Regions from separate parts of the Leucobacter sp. USHLN153 genome, predicted to be linked through region 1. Evidence: predicted binding sites of a transcription regulator. Region 1 holds the regulator's gene; each other region holds the start of a gene.
The links. The regulator LexA, encoded in region 1, represses DNA repair genes until DNA is damaged. The targets are predictions, from matches to a motif close to TCGAACANNTGTTCGA.
Positions count from the first base shown of each region.

Region 2: a site for LexA is predicted at 2,429-2,444, ahead of uvrA (excinuclease ABC subunit UvrA). Genes of this name have one in related genera too.
Region 3: a site for LexA is predicted at 4,828-4,843, ahead of ruvA (Holliday junction branch migration protein RuvA). Genes of this name have one in related genera too.

Region 1 covers NZ_JBBCXE010000001.1:127,819-135,288, forward strand. Annotated here, with positions in the region: gene priA (bifunctional 1-(5-phosphoribosyl)-5-((5-phosphoribosylamino)methylideneamino)imidazole-4-carboxamide isomerase/phosphoribosylanthranilate isomerase PriA) at 1-606, opposite strand, end outside; gene hisH (imidazole glycerol phosphate synthase subunit HisH) at 718-1,365, opposite strand; gene hisB (imidazoleglycerol-phosphate dehydratase HisB) at 1,362-1,970, opposite strand; gene WFH00_RS00580 (histidinol-phosphate transaminase) at 2,038-3,126, opposite strand; gene WFH00_RS00585 (LysM peptidoglycan-binding domain-containing protein) at 3,288-3,722, opposite strand; gene lexA (transcriptional repressor LexA) at 3,980-4,645, shown strand; gene hflX (GTPase HflX) at 4,775-6,301, opposite strand; gene WFH00_RS00600 (class I SAM-dependent methyltransferase) at 6,518-7,132, shown strand; gene dapF (diaminopimelate epimerase) at 7,341-7,470, opposite strand, start outside.
Region 2 covers NZ_JBBCXE010000002.1:201,830-209,299, reverse strand. Annotated here, with positions in the region: gene uvrB (excinuclease ABC subunit UvrB) at 1-869, shown strand, start outside; gene WFH00_RS04145 (hypothetical protein) at 1,016-1,708, opposite strand; gene WFH00_RS04140 (hypothetical protein) at 1,705-2,343, opposite strand; gene uvrA (excinuclease ABC subunit UvrA) at 2,477-5,383, shown strand; gene uvrC (excinuclease ABC subunit UvrC) at 5,380-7,308, shown strand; gene rapZ (RNase adapter RapZ) at 7,305-7,470, shown strand, end outside.
Region 3 covers NZ_JBBCXE010000002.1:391,994-399,463, forward strand. Annotated here, with positions in the region: gene secF (protein translocase subunit SecF) at 1-646, opposite strand, end outside; gene secD (protein translocase subunit SecD) at 649-2,478, opposite strand; gene yajC (preprotein translocase subunit YajC) at 2,542-3,024, opposite strand; gene ruvB (Holliday junction branch migration DNA helicase RuvB) at 3,123-4,121, opposite strand; gene ruvA (Holliday junction branch migration protein RuvA) at 4,127-4,774, opposite strand; gene leuA (2-isopropylmalate synthase) at 4,884-6,650, opposite strand; gene era (GTPase Era) at 6,854-7,470, opposite strand, start outside.

The sequences.
Region 1 (7,470 bases):
TGCGATGACGGGACGGTCGGTGCGCGCGCAGACCTTCGCGAGGAGGTCGACGTTCGGGCCGCGCATGGTCCCGTCCTTCGTCACGTCGGTGACCACGTAGCGGGGGCACTCGGCCTCCTCGAGGCGCGCGAACACGTCCCAGAGGTTGCCGCCCTCTTCGGTCCAGCCGCGGGCGGCGAGAGTCTCACCGCGCACGTCGAGCCCGACCGCGATCTGCTCGCCGAAGCGCGCGATCACCGCCTGTGTCCACTCCGGGTTCTCCAGCGCCGCGGTGCCCAGGTTCACGCGCGTCGCGCCCATGTCGAGTGCGGCCTCGAGCGAAGCGTCGTCGCGAATGCCGCCGGAGAACTCGATCTTCACCGAGCCGGAACGCTTGATGATCTTACGAGCGACCGACACGTTGCTGCCCCGGCCGAACGCCGCGTCGAGATCGACGAGGTGGATCCACTCGGCACCCTGATCGATCCAGTCGAGCGCCGCGTCGACCGGGCTGCCGTAGTTCGTCTCCGTGCCGGCCTCGCCCTGCGTGAGCCGCACAGCCTTCCCGTCGACCATGTCGATCGCCGGAAGCAGCTGCAGCTTCGGGCCCTCGGTCAGTTCAGTCATCCGGTGATTCTCCTCGACTTCGTGTTCAGTGCTTGCGTGCGCATTCGTTCGCTTGCGTCCGCTCTCGCGGTTCCTGCCGACTCGGTGGACTCGGTGGACTCGGTAGACTCGCTACAGCGTTTCGATCCAGTTGCGCAGGAGGCGGATCCCCGCCTCGCCCGACTTCTCGGGATGAAACTGCGTCGCGCTCAGCGGTCCGTTCTCCACCGCCGCGACGAAGCGCTCGCCGTGCTCCGCCCAGGTAACGAGGGGCCGAGTGGCCTCGGTGCGGCCCTCGAGCGTCCAATCGACCGCCGCGTTGCTGTGCACGAAGTAGAAGCGCTCGTCTTCCAGGCCCGCGAACAGTCGCGTGCCCTCAGGCGCTTCGACGGTGTTCCACCCCATGTGCGGCAGCACGGGCGCGCTGAGCTCGCGGACGGTACCCGGCCATTGCCCGAGGCCCTCCGTCTCGACGCCGCGCTCGATGCCGCGCTCGAACATCACCTGTTCGCCGACGCAGATTCCGAGTACGGGACGCCCGCCCGCGAGGCGCCGGTCGATCAGTTCGTCGCCGCGCACTTCGCGCAGCTGCCGCATCACGGCGTCGAACGCGCCCACGCCGGGAACGAGCAGACCGTCCGCCTCCATCACCGCCTGCGCGTCGCGGGTCAGCTCTACCTCGGCGCCGGCGTGCGCGAGGGCCTTCACGGCCGAGTGCACGTTGCCGGAGCCGTAGTCGAGGACGACCACGGTCTTGCGAGGGGTGTCGCCTGCGGTCACAGTGCGCCCTTGGTCGACGGGACCCCCGTCACCAGTGGATCGAGGGCCTTCGCCTGCCGGAATGCGCGCGCGAAGGCCTTGAACTCGGCCTCAGCGATGTGGTGCGGATCGCGTCCCTCGATGAGCTTGAGGTGCACGGTGAGACGCGCGTTGAGCGTCAGCGCCTCGAAGAAGTGCCGCACCATAGAGCCGGTGAAGTGACCGCCGATCAAGTGGAACTCGTAGCCCGCGGGCTCGCCGGAGTGCACGAGGTACGGCCGACCGGAGATGTCGACGACCGCCTGCGCGAGGGCCTCGTCGAGCGGGACGAGCGCATCGCCGTAGCGCGAGATGCCCGACTTGTCGCCGAGCGCTTCGAGCAGCGCCTGGCCGAGCAGGATGCCCGTGTCTTCGACCGTGTGGTGCACGTCGATGTGGATGTCGCCCTTCGCGCGCACCGTGAGGTCGGTCAGCGAGTGGCGCGCGAACGCGGTCAGCATGTGGTCGAAGAACGGCACGCCCGTGTCGATATCCGAGGCACCTGTTCCGTCGAGGTTGACGCTCAGGGTGATCTGCGACTCACTCGTGGCTCGCTCGAGCGCGGCCGTGCGCGATGCTGCGTTCATGACTGCCAGTCTATCCGGGTTGATCTGGTCGACCGATGTTCGTTGCGGCCCGTATGCTCAGCCGCGCTCAGCTACGTGCGCCGCCCGGCCCGAGCGCGCGGATCGCCTCGATCACCGTCGACGTCTCCGACTCGGTGCCCGCCGTGATCCGCAAGTGACCGGGGATGCTGAGATTGCGGATCAGGATGCCCTGCGCGCGAAGGGCCTCGAAGGTCGCGTCCGGATCAGCGAAGCCGCCCACCAACAAGAAGTTCGATCCGGAGGGGTGTACGACGTACCCGAGCTCCGCGAGCGCCGCTGCCAGGCGGTCGCGCTGCGCACGAATGTCCGCGACAGTCGCGAGCATGGAGTCGGCGTGCCGCACCGCCGCCGTCGCAGCCGCCTGGGTCAGCGCCGACACGTGGTACGGCAGACGCACGAGCCGCAGCGCGTCGATGACTGCGGGGTCCGCGGCGAGGTAGCCGAGGCGGACCCCGGCGAAAGCAAACGCCTTGCTCATCGTGCGCGATACGAGCAACCGGGGGCGCCCCGGGAGCAGCGTGACCGCGCTTTCGCGCTCGGCGTCGAACTCGTGGTACGCCTCGTCCACGATGAGGATGCCATCGAACGCGTCGTATGCCGCTTCGATCACATCTCGCTCGAGCGGCGTGCCGGTGGGGTTGTTCGGCCCGCACAGGATCACGATGTCGGGGCGGTATTCCTTGAGCGCCTCGACGACTGCCTCCGGCGTCAACGCGTAATCTGCGGGCCTCTCGACCGCGATCCATGACGTATCGGTGCCCGAAGCGAGCAGCGGATACATGGAGTACGTCGGGGTGAAGCTCAGGAGCGAGCGTCCCGGCCCGCCGAACGCCTGCAGCACCTGCTGGAGCACCTCGTTCGATCCATTTGCTGCCCAGATCTGGTTCGCCTCGAGCCCGTGGCCGAGGTAGCCGGCGAGAGCTTCCCGGAGCTCCATGAACTCGCGATCGGGGTAGCGATTCACCCCGGTCACGGCCCGTGCAAGCGACTGAACGATGTCAATGGCGACGTGCTCCGGGATCGGATGCGTGTTCTCGTTGACGTTCAGGCTCACCGGCACTGGGTCCTGCGGCGCCCCGTAGGGCCGCAAGCCGACGAGGTTCTCACGGAGAGGAAGATCGCTCAGACTAGTCACCTCAATAGTGTAGAGCGCGCGCCAGGCCGACTAAGCAGTGCCCGCGTCCGAACGCAGGCCCCACGATCACGGGGCGACGCCGGAGAACACGGACCGCCCGCCGCCGCGTACGCAGGGCCGATCCGCTGCCCCGCGAAGCACAGCCCCGCATGCAGCACCCCTTAGGCGCCGAGCTCCTCCGCTGACACCACGAGCGGGTTCTCCGAGTAGCGCAGCGGCACCGCAATCGCATCCCCGGCCTGCACTGAAGAACCGGGAAGCTGATTCAAACGCACGATTTCTGAGACGAGATCGCGCGGATCTGCAGCGGGGTCAAGGTGCGAGGCGAGCGACCACAGAGAGCTGCCCGGCTGCACCACGACGTACTCGAACTGATCACCCCGAGGTGCCTCGCCGCTCGCCATCGCCTCCGGCGCCGCGAAAGCGGCAACAACCGCGAGCAATCCCGCCACGAGCACGGTCGCAAGCGCCCCGAACACCACGCGTCCGCGACGCGTCAAACGCAGCGACCCGGTCTTCGTCGCGGTCTCCCGCACCTCTGCGCCATTCACGTTGACGGCGCTCATAATGGTGGGGCTCATAACAGCTGCACTCATGATGGCTTCCCTTCGTCTTCGAGTTCGCCCGAGCAACCCGTACGAACATCTGTTTCGAATATATCTTCGAATGAACGGATCCACAAGCGATCTATCGAACATCAGTTTCGATTTTCTCGAGCGACACTCGAACATGTGTTTGCTGGTGTTCGAATGCCGCCGGTAGGGTTTCGTCCAACGGGATCACTGAACCAGGGACCACCGACATTCATGGATCACGCCAGCCAGGCAGCCCCGCGGGGCGAGAAAGGACAGCGATGAGCGACGCCGCCCAGCCCCGATCCATGAAGCCACTCACCGAGAAGCAGCAGGCGATCCTCGAGTGCATTTCGCGCTCGGTCGAGAGCCGCGGGTACCCGCCGAGCATGCGCGAGATCGGCGACGCGGTGGGCCTGTCCTCGCTCTCGAGCGTCACCCACCAGCTCAGCCGCCTCGAGCTCGGTGGGTACATTCGGCGCGACCCGAACCGGCCGCGCGCGCTCGAGATCCTCATCGAGCTCGCGTCAACGACGAGCGCGCTCGAAGAAGCTCCCGCCCAGCAGCCGGAAGAGGCGGCCTACGTGCCGCTGGTCGGCCAGATCGCCGCCGGCGTTCCCATTACCGCCGAGCAGCAGGTCGAAGAGATCGTTCCGCTCCCCCGCCAGCTCGTCGGCGACGGACAGCTCTTCATGCTCCGCGTCGTCGGCGACTCGATGATCGACGCAGCGATCTGCGACGGCGACTTCGTCGTGATCCGCCAGCAGCGCGATGCGGAGAACGGCGACATCGTTGCGGCGATGCTCGACGGCGAGGCGACGGTCAAAGTCTTCCGGCGCCGCGATGGCCACACCTGGCTGCTGCCGCGAAACAGCGCATTCGAGCCGATCCTCGGCGATCACGCCGAAGTGCTCGGCCGGGTCGTCGCGGTCTTCCGCTCCGTGTAGAGGCACCCCGCAGCGTTCCGGTGACCGTTTGGTGCAGCACGCGGTGCGATAGCGCCCCAGACTTTCACGGGAGCGCGCGACAGCACGGGCCCGGCCCAAGCGCGAACTGCGAGTGCCCCAGCCCTCGCCCTAGCCCAGGAAGGGCTCGAGCTTCGCCGCCATCTCCGCGGTCACGTAGGCGCGCACGCGCGTACCCGTCTCGACGTACTCCGTCTCGAGCACGCGGTTGCGCTCGTGCAACTCGGCAACGAGATCTCCGCGGTCGTAAGGAACCACGACGACGACCTCGCGATCCGGCACCGGAAGCGCCGCATCAATGCGACGCCGCAGCTCCTCAATACCCTCACCCGTGCGCGCCGACACGAACACCGCGTCGGGCGCGAGCCCGTGCAGCACGAGCCGCTGCGACTCATCGATCAGATCCGCCTTGTTGAACGCTACGAGTTCAGGAATGTCGTTTGCATCGACCTCGGCGATCACGTCCCGCACGGTGCGGAGCTGAGCCTCGGGGTCAGGGTGCGAACCGTCGACGACGTGCAGGATCACAGAGGCGTCTGCCACCTCCTCGAACGTCGAGCGGAACGCCTCGACGAGCTGGTGAGGCAGATTCCGCACGAAACCCACGGTGTCGGCGTATGTGAACCGGCGCCCATCGTCGGTTTCGGCGTGCCGCACAGCGGTGTCGAGCGTCGCGAAGAGCTGGTTCTGCACGAGCTCCTGGGTCCCGGTCAGCCGGTTGAGCAGGCTCGACTTCCCCGCGTTCGTGTAGCCGGCGATCGCGACCGATGGCACCTCGCCGCGCTTGCGATTCGCGCGCTTCGCCTCACGAGCCGGTCCGAAGCCGGCGATCTGCTTGCGCAGCTTCGCCATGCGGGTGTGGATCTTCCGGCGGTCGAGCTCCATCTTCGTCTCACCGGGACCGCGCGACCCCATTCCCGCACCGCCCGAGCCGACCTGTCCGCCGGCCTGCCGAGACATCGACTCGCCCCAACCGCGCAGGCGCGGGAGCAGGTACTCGAGTTGCGCGAGTTCGACCTGGGCCTTGCCCTCGCGGCTCTTCGCGTGCTGACTGAAAATGTCGAGAATCACGGCCGTGCGGTCGATGACCTTGACCTTCACGACGTCCTCGAGGGCGCGCCGCTGGCTGGGCGCGAGTTCGGTATCGGCGATCACGGTGTCGGCGCCGACCGCAGCAACGAGCTCAGCGAGCTCCTGCGCCTTGCCCTTACCGAGGTAGGTCGCCGGGTCGGGGTGCGCGCGCCGCTGCAGCAGGCCGTCGAGCACGCGAGCGCCCGCGGTCTCCGCGAGCGCAGAGAGCTCACGGAGCGAGTTCTCCGCGTCGTCCGTGGTGCGCTGCGAGTAGACCCCGATGAGCACGACATTCTCGAGGCGCAGCTGCCGGTACTCGACCTCGGTCACGTCTTCGAGCTCGGTCGAGAGTCCCACGACGCGCTTCAGCGAGGCGCGATCCTCGCGCTCCATGCGGATCGCATCGAGATTCTCAGCGAGCTGATCGTGCTCTTCATCGCCGAGGGCCTGCGCGCCGCTCGTCAGGTCGCGGATCACCGTGGCTGACCCCGCCGTCGCGGCGCGAGAAAGCACCCGGTCCAGCGGATCGAGCGGACTCGGGGTCTCGGCCTCAGAGTCTGGGTTCATCGGGGCGTCCTCAACTGCGAGGCCCGTGTCATCTGCAGTACGTTTCGTCATCTGGGTCCCAGTGTACGCCGCGGACACCCGGGCGCGTCGTGCGTTCGCCCGAGGCGCACTTGGACGCACTGGGCGCCTGAAGACGCCCAGTGTGATGCTTCCCGAGGGCACCGGCGCTTTGCAGAGGCGCGCGGCGCAGGCTGCTGCGACTGGGATACTGGATACGTGACGCAGCACTACTTCTCCGCTTCCCCCGAAGGCGAACTCCGTCCCCGCGAGATCGAGGTGGAGCTGGCGGGCGCGCCTCGCAGCGTTGTCACCGCGGGCGGAGTGTTCAGCCCCGAACAGCTGGACCGGGGCACCGCGATTCTGCTGCGCGAGATTCCGGAGGCGAGCAGCCTCGGAAGCGCTGGGACCGGCCCGCTCCTCGACATCGGCTGCGGGTGGGGGCCGATCGCGCTCGGCGCCGCACTGCAGCAGCCCGAACGCGAGATCTGGGCAGTGGATGTGAATGAGCGCTCGCGCGAGCTCACGCGCCTGAACGCCGAGCGTCTCAGCACCCGGAACGTGCGCGTCGCAGCCCCGGAGGAGGTGCCGGAGGACGTGCGTTTCGGGGAAATCAGGTCGAATCCCCCCATTCGCGTTGGCAAGGAGGCGCTCCACGGGATCCTGCGCCTCTGGCTGCCCCGGCTCGCCGATGGCGGCATCGCGCACCTCGTCGTCGCGAAGCACCTGGGTGCAGATTCACTGCAGCGGTGGATCGCGACAGAGTTCACCGACCTCCACGTCGAACGCGCTGCCCGCGACAAGGGTTTCCACATCATCCGCATCGAGCGGTGAGCGGCACCCGCCCAGCAGAAATGCACCGCATTTCGAAGTCGGGTGAAGGCGCCGCCCACGGCGGCGAATCAGCGCTGTCCGCCGACTACGGCAGTTCGATCTCCCCGCGATACACGAGCTCGGCGGGCACCCGACCAGCAGAAATGCACCGCATTTCGAAGTCGGGTGAAGGCGCCGCCCACGGCGGCGAATCAGCGCGGTCCGCCGACTACGGCAGTTCGATCTCCCCGCGGTAGACCAGCTCGGCGGGCCCATTCAGCGACACATGCTCCCCCTCCTCGGTGGGGAACATGCGCACCGCGAGCCGCCCGCCGGGAACGTCGACACGCCAGTGGTTC
Region 2 (7,470 bases), on a different contig from region 1:
ACGGTGTGGTGGAGCAAATCATTCGCCCCACCGGGCTCATCGATCCCGAGATCGTCGTGAAGCCGAGCAAGGGCCAGATCGACGACCTGCTCGAGGAGGTGCGGGTGCGCACCGAGCGCGACGAGCGCGTGCTCGTGACGACGCTCACGAAGAAGATGGCGGAGCAGCTGACCACGTTCATGGAGGAGGCGGGCGTTCGCGTGCGCTACCTCCACTCCGACGTCGACACGCTCCGCCGCGTCGAGCTCCTCTCCGAGCTGCGCGCCGGCGTCTACGACGTGCTCATCGGCATCAACCTCCTCCGGGAGGGACTCGACCTCCCCGAAGTCTCGCTCGTCGCGATCCTCGACGCGGATAAGGAGGGCTTCCTACGCTCCAGCACCTCGCTCATCCAGACGATCGGCCGCGCCGCCCGAAACGTGTCGGGCCAGGTGCACATGTACGCCGACACCGAGACGCGCTCGATGCGGCAGGCGATCGAGGAGACGAACCGCCGCCGTGAGATCCAGATCGCGTACAACAAGGAACACGGCATCGATCCGCAGCCGCTGCGCAAGAAGATCGGTGACATCACCGAGATGCTGCAGCGGGAAGCCGCGGATTCCGAAGAGGTGCTGTCGCGTTCGAGCGCGCACGCCCAGCGCGGCAAGGGCGGGTCTCCGCAGCGCGGCAAGGGCAAGGCGGCGGCGCGAGCCGGAGCCATTGCGGGCGAGGGCGCGGCGAAGCTCGAGGAGCTCATCGCGGATCTCACGGACCAGATGCTGGCCGCGGCGGAGGAGCTCAAGTTCGAGCTCGCGGCGCGCCTCCGCGACGAACTCGCAGAGATCAAGCGCGAGTTGCGGAGCATGGATCAGGCCGGGCACCTGTAAGGAGGCGCGCGGTGAGTCAGAGCTAGCGCGGCGCGTTTGAGCCGGCGCAGTCCGTCTGAGCTGTAGCGGCACCTGAGCTGGCGCGGCACCTGAGCGCGGCACGCTGACTCACGGGGCGCTCGAGAGGCGGCGCTCGCGAGACTCGCTCAGAGCACGAGGTAGCTGTAGCGGTCCGCAATCCGATCGATCACGCCGAGGAGCGCGTCGATCCCGAGCGGCAGTAGCATCGTCGGGTGCCGGGGAAGCGCGTCGGCCGCGCCCGCCCAGAGCGCGACCACGCGCGCGCTCGGCACGAGCGACGACGCTGACACGACGCCGTCGAGTTCCGGGTAGCTCGCCGCGATCGCTCGCGCCCAGGCCCGCGAGTGCTCGCGGTCCCCGGAAGATATCGCGGCATTCCCCCCGGCGACCGTCACCCAGTCGCTGTCCGACAGGTCGAGGAGGCGAAGCGGGCGCGTCGTCTCGAACGCGGCGAGCGTGGGGAGCCCGTCGCGGAGGCGGATCATGCGCTGCGCTTGGAACACCTCGAGGAGCGCGGCAGCAAAGGCGCCGCCGACGGCGCTCGGCCGATCAGCCGCCGATTGTGTGTGAGGACCGCGCTCGAGCACGCCGTACATCACCGCGGCATCCTCGTGCTCGCCGACGGGAAGCGGGTGCGGGTCGAAGCGACCGTCGAGCGGCCCGAAGCTGCGGAACTCGTGCCAGGCGGTGGGGTGCGCGCCCCCGGCGCGAAAGATTCGCACGATCATCGCCCGCGCCGGCACCTCTCGCACCCATCGCGGGTCGTCGCCGAGCGCCGGAAGGCGCGCCGGGTCAGGCGGCGGAAGCTCCTCGCTCACGGGAGCCGGTTCAGCGCGTCGTCGACGGCCGCCGCCGCGAGAGCGGGATCGCCTCCCTGCGCCAGCCACTCGAGCGGCGCGAGGTCCTCGTCGTCGACGCGCAACCGCATCGCCGGCGAGGTGAGGGTGCGCTCGATCACGACGAGCGGGACGCCGGCCGGGATCGCCTGGGCGACGTGCGACCAGCCGGGCAACTCGCGACGATCCGGGAACTGGAACGCCGGAAGGAACCACCCGTCGCTGCGTCGCTGCGCAATCAGCGTGCGCGCCGCACAGCGCTGGCGCACCCGCGCGGGCGTGACCCCGATCATCTCGGCGGTCTCGCTGACGGTGTAGCTCTGCTCCGCGAGCTCGTGCTCCCAGAGCCGGCTCCGACGCGTGGCGGGGAGCGACGTCGGCTGACGCAGCTCCTGCTCGGTGACGCCGAGACGCGCCAGCACCTCCGTCTCGGTGGCGGTGAGACCGCGCACGTCAGACTCCTGGTGGGCAATGATGTCGGCGAGCAACTCCTCGGCGACGTCGAGCCGGTCGCTATCGAGCTGCGTGATGAGTGCCGAGAGCCGTGCGTTCGCGGAGCGCTGGCTGTCGTGCTCGCGCCCGTTCGTGGGGCGGGCGGGGAGGTGCGCGATCGACATCGGAAGTCCTTTCATCGGCTTACGTCAATAATAAACGAAAGCCCCACCTTCCGGAAGTGCGCTGGCGGCGAAACCGGGCGAAAGCTCGTACATACGTTCGAATTCTCAGCAAGAACCGACGTAAGATGGTCGGGTGACTTCGACGCCTGCCACCCCCATCAGATCGTCCGCCGCACACGCTCACATCAGCGTGCAGGGCGCGCGCGTGCACAATCTGCGGAACGTCGACCTCGCGATTCCACGCGACTCGATGGTCGTCTTCACCGGCCTCTCAGGCAGCGGCAAGTCGAGCCTCGCGTTCGACACGATCTTCGCGGAGGGCCAGCGCCGATACGTGGAATCGCTGAGCGCCTACGCCCGCCAGTTCCTGGGGCAGGTCGACCGCCCCGACGTCGACTTCATCGAGGGGCTGAGCCCCGCGGTGTCGATCGACCAGAAGTCGACGAACCGCAACCCGCGCTCGACCGTCGGCACGATCACCGAGATCTACGACTACATGCGTCTCCTCTGGGCGCGCGTCGGCATCCCGCACTGCGCCATCTGCGGCGAGCGGATCTCGTCGCAGACCGTGCAGCAGATCGCCGATCAGTTGATGGAGCTCGAGGAGCGCACGCGCTACCAGGTGCTTGCGCCGGTCGTGAGCAAGAAGAAGGGCGAGTTCGTCGACCTCTTCCAGGAGCTTGCCGCGGGCGGCTACTCGCGCGCGGTCGTCGACGGCGAGATGGTGCAGCTCTCCGACCCGCCGAAGCTCAAGAAGCAGGTAAAGCACGACATCTCGGTGGTCATCGACCGCCTCGTCGCTGGTCCGGAGATTCTCGGGCGCCTCACCGACTCCCTCGAGACAGCACTGCGGCTCGCGAACGGCATCGTCGCGATCGACTATGTGGATCGCGAGGTCGGTGCCGCTGATCGCGTACAGCAGTTCTCCGAGCAGCTCTCGTGCCCGAACCAGCATCCGGTGCAGCTCACCGAGATCGAACCGCGCACGTTCTCGTTCAACGCTCCCTTCGGCGCCTGCCCCGTCTGCTCGGGCCTCGGCACGAGCATGAGCGTGGACGAAGACCTGGTGCTCGGCGATCCCGAACTCTCGATCGCCGAGGGCGTCATCGTTCCCTGGACGAGCCAGGGTAAGAGCCTGTACCAGTACTACGAAAAGCTGCTCGTCGGTCTCTCCGACGACCTGAACTTCTCGCTTAAGACCCCCTGGTCCGAGCTCGAGGAGGACGTGCAGCAGGCCGTGCTCTACGGCAACAACTTCAAGGTGAATGTGCGGTGGCGCAACCGCTTCGGCCGCGAGGTGAAGTACTCTTCGGGCTTCGAGGGCGTGATCCCATTCATCGAGCGTCAGTACGCCGAGGCGGAGTCCGACGCGAAGCGCGACCGCTGGTCGGAGTTCCTGCGCGAGGTGCCGTGCCACGCCTGTCACGGGCAGCGGCTCAAGCCAGAGGTGCTCGCGGTGACCGTCGACGGCCAGTCGATCGCGGGCGTGGGGGAGTTCAGCCTCACCGATGCGAAGCGCTTCTTCGACGACGTCGTGCTGACCGAGCGCGAGGCGAAGATCGCGGCGCAGGTGCTGCGCGAGATCCGCCTCCGCTTCGACTTCCTCATCGAGGTCGGCCTCGGGTACCTCACCCTGGCGCGCGCCGCGGGAACGCTGTCGGGCGGCGAGGCGCAGCGGATCCGCCTCGCGACGCAGATCGGATCGGGCCTCACGGGTGTGCTGTACGTGCTCGACGAGCCGAGCATCGGCCTGCACCAGCGCGACAACCGCAGGCTCATCGAGACACTGATCAAGCTCCGGGATCTCGGAAACACGCTCATCGTCGTCGAGCACGACGAGGAGACCATCGAGGCGGCTGACTGGATTGTCGACATCGGCCCGGGCGCCGGCGTCGAGGGCGGCTCCGTGGTGCACTCGGGCGAGTACGACGAGCTGCTCCGCAACACCGAGTCGATCACGGGGGACTACCTCGCGGGTCGCCGCGGTATCGAGACGCCGAAGCGCCGCCGCAAGCGCGACCGTAAGCGCCAGCTGCAGGTGATCGGCGCGCGCTCGAACAACCTGAAGAACGTCGACGCGACGTTCCCGCTCGGCGTCATGACCGCGGTCACCGGCGTTTCGGGCTCGGGCAAGTCGACGCTCGTGAACGACATCCTGTACCGCGTGCTCGCGAACCAGTTGAACGGCGCGCGACTCGTGCCGGGCAAGCACACCCGCATTACGGGTCTCGAGCACCTCGATAAGGTCGTGCACGTGGACCAGGCACCGATCGGCCGCACCCCGCGCTCGAACCCGGCGACCTACACCGGCGTGTTTGACAAGATCCGCAACCTGTTCGCCGAGACGCCGGAGGCGAAGACCCGCGGCTATCTGCCGGGCCGCTTCAGCTTCAACGTCAAGGGCGGGCGCTGCGAGGCGTGCTCCGGCGACGGCACGCTAAAGATCGAGATGAACTTCCTCCCCGACGTGTACGTCGCGTGCGAGGTCTGCGGCGGCTCGCGGTACAACCGCGAGACCCTGCAGGTGCGTTACAAGGGCAAGAACATCTCCGAGGTACTCGAGATGCCGATCGCGGAGGCGGAGGAGTTCTTCGAGCCGATCTCGTCGATCCACCGCTACATGAAGACGCTCGTGGACGTGGGCCTCGGCTACGTGCGTCTCGGGCAGAGCGCGACCACGCTCTCGGGCGGCGAGGCGCAGCGCGTGAAGCTCGCGACCGAGCTGCAGAAGCGCTCGAACGGACGCAGCATCTACGTGCTCGACGAGCCGACCACCGGCCTGCACTTCGAGGACGTGCGCAAACTCCTGCTCGTGCTCAACGGTCTGGTCGACAAGGGCAACACGGTCATCACGATCGAGCACAACCTCGACGTTATTCGCAGCGCCGACTGGGTCATCGATCTCGGCCCCGAGGGCGGCTCAGGCGGCGGCACGATCATCGCCGAGGGCACGCCCGAGCAGCTCGCCGAGGCGTCGGAGAGCCACACGGGCCAGTTCCTGAGCGAGGTGCTGCACGGTCGGGCGAAAGCCTCGGCTTGAACGCCACAGACCACCGAGTGTCCTTCCGCCCGGCGACGGGGGAGATCCCCACGTCGCCGGGCGTCTACCGCTTCAGCGACCGCCACGGTCGCGTGCTCTACATCGGCAAGGCGAAGAACCTGCGGGCGCGCCTCGCGAACTACTTCCAGCCCGAGCACTCGCTCATGCCGCGCACCCGCACGATGCTCATGCTCGCCGCGAAGCTCGACTGGACCGTCGTCGCGACCGACACCGAGTCGCTCGTGCTCGAGCACACCTGGATCACCGAGTACAAGCCGCCCTTCAACGTCCAGTTCAAGGACGACAAGTCGTACCCGTACCTCGCGGTCACCCTCCGCGAGGAGTCGCCACGACTCGTGATCACCCGCAACGAGCGGATTCGCGGGGCGAAGTACTTCGGCCCGTATCCGAAGGTCTGGGCGCTGCGCGAGACGACGAGCCTCCTGCAGCAGGCGTTCCCGATCCGCACCTGCAACGACGCCGACTACCGGCGGGCGATGTCCACGGGCCGGCCGTGCCTCGCGGGCCAGATCGGTCGGTGCAACGGGCCGTGCTCCCACAGGGTCACCATCGCGGAGCACCGCGAGCGGGTGAACGAACTCGTCGCGTTCCTGAACGGCGGCGACACGAGCCACCTGAAGCGACTGCAGCGCCGGATGAAGGAAGCCGCCCAGGAGCAGCGGTACGAGGAGGCAGCGCGCCTGCGCGACCAGGCGCAGGCCGTCGAGCACGTGATGGAGAAGAACGCCGTCGTGCTCGGCCTCGACGTCAACCTCGACGTGTTCGGGCTGCGGTCGGACGAGCTCGCGGCGGCAGCGCACCAGTTCATCATTCGCGGGGGGCGGATCCGAGGAGAGCGAAGCTGGATCGTAGACGTCGAACTCGACGATTCACCCGAGACGCTCCTCGAGCAGGTGCTGCAGTCGGCGTACGAGGGCGAGCGCGAACCACCGCCGCAGATCCTCGTGCCGCAGCTTCCAGCGAACTCAGGGGAGTTGGAAGAGGCGCTGTCGACGCTCCGACCGCGCCGCGGCCGCGTGACCATCCGCGTGCCCGAGCGCGGCGACAAGGTGCAGCTCATGGACCGCGCGGTGCTCAACGCGGGCGAGCACCTGATCCGCCACAAGCTCAAGCGCGCCGCTGACCTCACCGCGCGCACCGACGCACTGGCGGAGCTGCAGCGCTCGCTCGGTATGGACGAGCCACCGCTCCGGATCGAGTGCATCGACGTCTCGCACCTGCAGGGCACCGGCGTGGTCGCCTCCCTCGTGGTCTTCGAGGACGGCCTGCCCGCGAAGGGCGCGTATCGCAAGTACCGCATCGAGCAGACCACCGACGACACCGACTCGATCCACCAGGTCGTCTCGCGTCGCGCGGCGCAGCTCAACGCGGCGCGGGAGGCCGACCTGCCCCCGAGCGGCGTTTACCGGGACCGCCCGCAACTCCTCATCGTCGACGGCGGCGAACCGCAGGTGAAGGCCGCCGCGCGTGCGCTCGCGGAGGCCGGCATCGACGACATCGCCCTCTGCGGCATCGCGAAGCGCCTCGAGGAGATCTGGCTCCCCGGCGACCCGTTCCCCGTGATCCTGCCGCGGACGAGCGAGGCGCTGTTCCTCGTGCAGCGCGTGCGCGACGAGGCGCACCGCTTCGCGATCACGTTCCAGCGGCAGCGCCGCAGCACCTCGATCGCGAGCCGGCTCTCCGAGATTCCGGGTCTCGGCCCCAAGCGCGTGCAGGCGCTCCTCAAGTATTTCGGCTCCGTGGCGCGCCTGCGCGCCGCCTCGCTGGCCGAACTCTCCGCCGCGCCCGGGGTCGGGCCGAAGCTGGCCGAGCAGATCCTCAGCCACCTGCAAACGCCCCAGGCGCCGGACGCTAAGCTAGACGACGAAGTTGAAGCAGGGCGGGGAGAGGAGAACGGCGCATGAACGACGCGGTGTCCCAGCAGGAGATCCTCATCGTCACTGGAATGTCGGGCGCCGGGCGCAGCACGGTGGCGAACACCCTGGAAGACCTCGGCTGGTACGTCGTCGACAACCTCCCGCTCGCGATGCTGAAGACGCTCGCCGACATGGCGGATCGCTCCGGGG
Region 3 (7,470 bases), on a different contig from region 1:
TGTCGTAGAGCGAGTAGCCGAGGATCGTGAGGAAGCCGATCATCGCCGCCGGCGTGATCTCGAACCCTGAAATGCCGTAAATGCCGGCCGTGATCACGAGGTCGTGGAGCAGCGCGATGATCGCCGCGAGCGACATCTTCCACGTGCGGAAGTAGATCGCCATGACGACCGCCGCGAAGATGATGAACACGATCAGCGCGATGATCGCCTGGCGCGTGATGTCCTGACCCCACGCGGGGCCGATGTACGAAGTGGTCACCTCATCAGCGGAGACGCCGTACTCCTCGGCCAAGGCCTCAGCGACCGCACGGTTCTCCTCGTCGGAGAGCGCTTCGGTCTGCACTCGGATGTCCGTCGGGCCCAGCGAGGAGACACGCGGAGCACTCGACGGGAGCACCTCTTGAACGGCATTCTCGGCGACCGCGGGGTCGCGATCCTGCCCCTCGGTCAGGTGGACCTGGAACTGGCTTCCACCGGTGAACTCGATGCCGAAGGTGAATCCGCCGCGGAGCAGTGGGCCGACGATCGACACGATAATCAGGATGATCGAGATGAGGTACCAGGTCTTGCGCCGGCCGACGAAGTCGATCGACTTCTCTCCGGTGTAGAGCGCGTTGCCGAACTCGGCGAATGAGCGACGAGCCATGATCAGCTCTCCTTTCCGGTCGACGCATCCGCCGCAGCGGCCTTGCGCTCAGCAATCGTCTGGCGGCGAGCAGCCTCTGCGCGACTCCGCGCGTTCTTCTTGCTGCCGCCCGCGCCAGTCACGACGGGATCGCTGAACTGGAGTCGGCCGCGGTATACCGCGCCCAAACCGTTCGGGTCGAGGCCCGAGAACTTGTGGCCGGTCCGGTAGAAGCGGGTGCGAGCCAGCAATGTCATCAGCGGGTGGGTGAACAACGCGACGACAATGACGTCCACCAGGGTCGTGAGACCGAGCGTGAATGCGAAGCCCTTCACGTTGCCCACGGCGAGGATGAACAGGATCAACGCCGCCAGGAAGTTGACGCCGTCAGACGCAAGCACCGTGCGGAAGGCACGCTTCCAACCATGCTCAACCGCGCTCTCGATCGAGAACCCGTCGCGCAGCGCATCTCGAATGCGCTCGAAGTAGACGATGAACGAGTCCGCCGTGAAGCCTACGGCGACGATGATGCCCGCGACACCCGCGAGCGAGAGCCGGTAGCCCTGCCGCCAGGAGAAGAAGGTGAGCAGCAGATACGTCAGCACACCAGCGATGGCCAGCGAGGCGATCGTGAGCGAACCGAGGGCGCGGTACTGGAATGCCGAGTAGATCACGACGAGCAGCAGGCCGATGAGTCCGGCGAGCAGACCCGCTGCGAGCTGGCTCGTACCCAGCGTCGCAGAGATGTCTTCCTGGCTCTGCACCGTGAAGTCGATGGGCAGCGCACCGAACTTCAACTGATCGGCGAGAGCTGCCGCAGACTCCTGCGTGAACTGTCCGCTGATCGACGGGCGCCCGTCGAGGATCTGCGCCTGCATCGTCGGCGCCGACAGCACGCGACCGTCGAGCACGAAGGCGAACTGGTTCTGAGGCTCGGCCTGACCGTACAGGCGGGTGCTGATCTTGCCGAACTTCTCGGTACCCTCCTTGTTCATCACGATCTGCACGACCCACTCACCGGTCGTAGCACCGGTGGAGGTCGTCGCGACCTGCGCGGTCGCGTCGGTGATCACGGAGCCGTCGAGCTCGACTGGGCCCAAAATGTACTTGATCGTTCCGGAGTCATCGCAGGTGATCAGCGGCCGGTCGGTCGGCGCCTCGCCCGCAGCGAGGGCGTCTTCCGAGTCGCACGTGAATGCGGTGAACTTCTCCTGAAGCGCGGGGGTGATCCACTCGAGATCACCGGCCCCCTCAGGGAGCTCCTCGGGATCAAGCGCGGAGGTGTCCGCCGAATCGTCCTTGTTCGCCTCATCGGACTTCTCCGCGTCGTCCTGCTTCGCGTTAGCCGTGTCGGCTTCCTCCGCGTCAGTCTTCTCCTCCGCGTCGGCTTTCGTGTCCTCTGCGCTGTTCGCCTCGGCGCCGTCGGCGTCGCCGCCATCGGCTTCCTCAGCACTCGCCGACACGTCGTACGTGAGCACGGGCCGGAAGGCGAGATTCGCCGAAGCCTCGATGCGCTGGAGGGTGGCCTCGTCGGCTTTCCCGGGAATCGATACCGAAATATTGCGGCTGCCCTGGGTCGTGATCTCCGCTTCGGAGACGCCCGCAGCGTCGACGCGCTGACGGATGATCGAAACTGCCTGCTGCAGCTGATCACCGTCCACGGCATCGCCGCCGGTCTGCTCCGCGGCGAGCAGAATCTGCGTGCCGCCCTGGAGGTCGAGCGCGAGCTTCGGCGTCCAGGTCGCATTGCTGCGGAAGACACCGTAGGAGATCAGGCCGGCAAGACCGACGATGATCACCAGGAGGAATACGAGGGAGCGAAGGGCTTTCCGCACGGCGGGTGAAGACGCCAAGACTAACTGCTTTCTCTCAACGCGAGTGGGATCGGTCGCGGCGGCGCGGCCGCGACCGACGGATCAGGCCTTCGGGGCCGTACCGTTCCCCTGCTCGTTGCTATCGGGGGTCTCACCGGGCTTGCCGGTGGTGTCGGTGTCTGCCTCGATACCGTTCCCCCGGACGGTATCTTCAGCGCTGGTCACCGGACGGTCCGTCGCCTCGATGCCACCGAGGCGCTCGCCGAACGCGGGATCGTCGTCGGGCGCGATCTCCGAAGTGGGCTCTTCGACAGGCGCATCAGCAGCATTGACCACCTGCGAGACCGCGTTGCGGTGCACGACGAGCGTGCTCGTGCCGCTGCGCACCGTGACCTTGTTCTCCTCCTCGTCGATCGACTCGATCGTGCCGAAGATGCCGGACTGCAGCATCACCTCGGCACCCGGACGCATGCTGCTCTGCAGCTGCTGCATCGCCGCCTGACGCTTCTTACCGTTGCGGAACATGAAGAAGATGAGCAGCGCGATCAGCGCGAACATCACGATGGTGATCGGGTCCAGAGCCACGATGGTCCTTTCAAAGAGGTACTTGTGCATCTACTGAGGCACAGATTTCTCCAGTGTATCCGGGTCACTCTGAGAATCGAGGTCGGCGTTCCTGAATTTCACCCGGCAGCGGGCGGGACTGCGCCCACATGCTCCCATCCCAAGCGCGTCGCCACCCGCCCCCGCGGAGTGCGTGAGAGCAAACCCGAACGCACGAGGAACGGCTCGACGACTGCCTCGATCGTCTCCGCTTCCTCCCCCACCGAGACCGCGAGCGTCGACAGGCCGACCGGGCCACCGTTGAAGCGCTCCACGACCGCGCGCAGCACCTCTCTGTCGAGTCGGTCGAGCCCGTGCTCGTCCACGTCATACAGCGCGAGCGCCGCGCGCACGGTCTCCGTGCCACCCGGCGCATCGTGCACGAGGCTGTAGTCACGGACGCGTCGGAGCAGTCGATTCGCGATGCGCGGCGTACCCCGGGATCGGCCCGCGATCTCCTCGATGCCCGTCTCCGACAGCTCGAAGCCGAGCAAGCCCGCGGCGCGGCGCACCACTCGGGCCAGCTCGTCGTCCGCGTAGAACTCGAGGTGCGCGGTAAAACCGAAGCGATCGCGCAGGGGGTTCGGCAGGAGTCCCGCGCGCGTCGTCGCGCCCACTAGGGTGAACGGCGCAAGGTCGAGCGGCACCGACGTCGCGCCGGCACCCTTGCCGACCATGATGTCGACCTTGAAGTCCTCCATCGCGAGGTAGAGCATCTCCTCCGCGCTCCGAGCCATGCGGTGGATCTCGTCGATGAAGAGCACCTCACCCGGAGTCAGCGCCGAGAGCACGGCCGCGAGATCGCCCGCGTGCTGAATCGCGGGGCCGGACGTCTGATGCAGTGGCTTGTCGAGCTCAGCCGCGACGATCATCGACAGCGTCGTCTTGCCGAGGCCCGGCGGGCCGGCGAGCAGAATGTGGTCCGGTGTGTGCCGCCGCATGGTCGCAGCGTCGAGCAGCAACCCGAGCTGCCGCCGCACCTTCGCCTGTCCGACGAACTCGGACAGGGTCGCGGGCCTGAGCGCCCCCTCGTAGCCCTGTTCCGACGGCGTCGCCTGAGGCGACAACTCGCCGCTCATCGCGCTCATCGCACTCCTCGCGCGGATCTCGCCCCACCGCGGCTCGCCTGCAGCAGCGCGAGCGCCGCACGGAGCAGTGCCGCATGTTCGTCGGGTGCCCCCGCGTCACGCGCGTCCTGCACCGCGCCAGCGGCCTCCGCGGCATTCCACCCGAGGCCGGTCAGGCCCTCGGCGACCGCCTCCGCCGTCGCATCCGCAGCGTTCAGCATCGGCGCCCCTGCACCGTCCGCGCCCGCCTCCTCGGCGAACGCCAGTTCCGAGAGTTTGCCGGCAAGCGAAACCGTGATGAGCTTCGCAGTCTTCGGGCCGATGCCGGGCACCTTGCGGAACGGCTTCTCGTCCTCCTGCGCAACCGCCGCGGCGATCTGCGCGGGCGCGAGCGCCGACAGCACACCGAGCGCGCTGCGCGGGCCCACGCCCGAGACCGCAATGAGGTGCCCGAACACCTCGAGCTCCTGCACCGTCGCGAAGCCGAAGAGGGTCAGTGAGTCTTCGCGGACGACGAGCGAGGTGTGGAGCTGCACCGACTCCCCCACGGCCGCCTGACCGACGCGCCCGCTCGGAACCTCGACGCGCATGCCGAGCCCGCCGACCTCGATGACAACCCAGCCGGCACCCGCAGCGAGCACGGGCCCGCGAATCGAAGCAATCACGATCTCAGCCTAGAAGCAGCCACCGACAAAGCGGGCCGCGCCACACCGAAGATTCGAACATACGTACGAAACTCGGCGGGCGCGGCCCGTGTCGCAGAGCGGAACGGCGTTATGCGCCGACGCTCACCGGCTCAGCGGTCACACCATTCCGGATGGCGCGGTTCACCGAACTCACGATCGCCTTCAGCGTCGCGCGGCTCGTGTCGGGGTCGATGCCAACGCCCCACAGGCGCTGCCCGTCGACCTCGAGATCAACGTACGCCGCCGCGACCGCGTCGCCGCCCGAGCTCATCGCGTGCTCGACGTAGTCGAAGAGCGTCACGGCGTGGCCGCCGTCGTTGAGCGCGTTGATGAAGGCGTCGACCGGCCCGTTGCCGCGCGCCGTCGTCTGGCGATCCTCGTCGCCCACGCGGTAGTCGACCGTGAGTTCCGTGACCCCGTCACCGGCGCTCGTGGTGGACGTGCGGAAGATCTCGTACCGCCCCCAGCGCTCCGCGCCTTCGCTCTGCGCCGGCAGGTACTCGTCCTGGAAGATCCGCCAGATGTCCTCGCTCGACACCTCGCCGCCCTCGGTGTCGGTGACACCCTGCACGACGGAACTGAACTCGATCTGCAGACGGCGCGGCAGGTCGAGGTGGTGGTCGGTCTTCAGCAGGTACGCGACGCCGCCCTTACCCGACTGCGAGTTCACGCGAATGACGGCCTCGTACGAGCGCCCCAGATCCTTCGGGTCCACGGGCAGGTACGGCACGGCCCACTCGATGTCGTCGACGGTCTTGCCAGCGGCCTCGGCGTCCTGGGCCATCCGCTCGAAGCCCTTCTTGATCGCATCCTGGTGCGAGCCCGAGAAGGCGGTGTACACGAGGTCGCCCGCCCACGGGCTGCGCTCGGGAACCCGGAGCTGATTGCAGTACTCCGCAGTGCGGCGCACCTCGTCCAAGCGAGAAAAATCAATCTGCGGATCGATGCCCTGCGTGAACAGGTTGATGCCGAGCGCGACCAGATCGACATTGCCCGTGCGCTCGCCGTTGCCGAAAAGGCAGCCCTCGATGCGGTCGGCGCCGGCCTGGTAGCCGAGCTCCGCCGCGGCCACCGCCGTGCCCCGGTCGTTGTGCGGGTGCAGCGAGAGGATCACGTTCTCGCGGTGATTCAGGTGCCGGCTCATCCACTCGATCGAGTCGGCGTACACGTTCGGCGTCGCCATCTCGACGGTCGCCGGGAGGTTGATGATGACCTTCCGCTCTTCGGTCGGTTCGAACACCTCGAGCACGTCATTGCAGACCACGACGGCGTAGTCGAGCTCGGTGCCCGTGTACGACTCCGGCGAGTACTCGTAGAAGATCTCGGTGCCCGCGCAGATGTGCTCGCTCGCCTTGCACAGCTTCGCGCCGTCGACCGCGATCTGCTTGATGCCCGCGCGATCCGAGCGGAACACGACGTCTCGCTGCAGGATGCTCGTCGAGTTGTACAGGTGGACGATTGCGCGCTTCGCGCCGATCAGCGACTCGTAGGTGCGGGTGATGAGGTGCTCGCGCGCCTGGGTCAGCACCTGGATCGTGACGTCGTCGGGAATTGCGTTGTCCTCGATCAGATGGCGCACGAAGTCGAAGTCGGTCTGGCTCGCCGAGGGGAAGCCGACCTCGATCTCCTTGTACCCCATACGCACGAGCAGGTCGAACATGACGCGCTTGCGCTCGGGGCTCATCGGGTCGATGAGGGCCTGGTTGCCGTCGCGGAGGTCGACCGCGCACCAGCGCGGGGCCTCGGTGATGCGGCGGGAGGGCCAGGTGCGATCGGGCAGATCCACGTCGATGATCTCGTGGAACGGGCGGTAACGATGGATCGGCATCCCGGAGGGCTGCTGCAGGTTCTGCATGGACTCGTCTTTCTCGTCGGAATCTTGCTCAGCCAAACACGAACACCGCGACGAGGGAGGCCTGAGACTGATTAGTGAGAAGTCGAGGACTCGTCGCGGCAGCTAAGGAGAAGCGAGCCGAACAGCATGAGTTCACTATAGCACCGAGCTGCACGAGCCCAGGCGGAAGGACCGTTGCACGCACCGATCCCGATTCACCACGCCTAGTTAAAGCCGAGCTTTCCGAGGGCCTTCGGGTCCCGCTGCCACTCCTTGAGCACCTTCACCCGGAGCGACAGATAGATCCGGCGCCCGAGCAGCGCCTCGATCTCCTTTCGCGCCCGCTCGCCGACGTCGCGGAGTCGCGAACCGCGGTGGCCGATAATGATGCCCTTCTGGCTGTCGCGCTCGACATACAGGTTCGCGTAGATCTCGAGCAGCCCGTCCTCGCGCTCCTCGCGATCCTCGACAGTCGCAGCGAGCGAGTGCGGCAGCTCGTCGCGGACGCCCTCGAGCGCCGCCTCCCGGATGAGCTCCGCGATCCGGTCGTCCTCGCCCTCGTCCGTGGTCTGCGCTTCCTCGTACAGGGGCGGCGACTCCGGCATGAGCTCCAGAAGCACCGCGGTGAGCACGTCGAGTTGATCGTTCGTCACCGAGGAGATCGGCACGACCGCGTCCCACTCGCGGAGCTCGCCGAGGCGCGTGAGCTGCTCGATGATCTCACTGCTCGACGCCTCATCGACCTTGGTGAGCACCGCGACCTTCTTCGCGCGCGGAAAGTCGTTCAGCCGATCGTTGATGAAGCGGTCGCCGGGGCCGAGCTTCTCGTTCGCCGGCACGC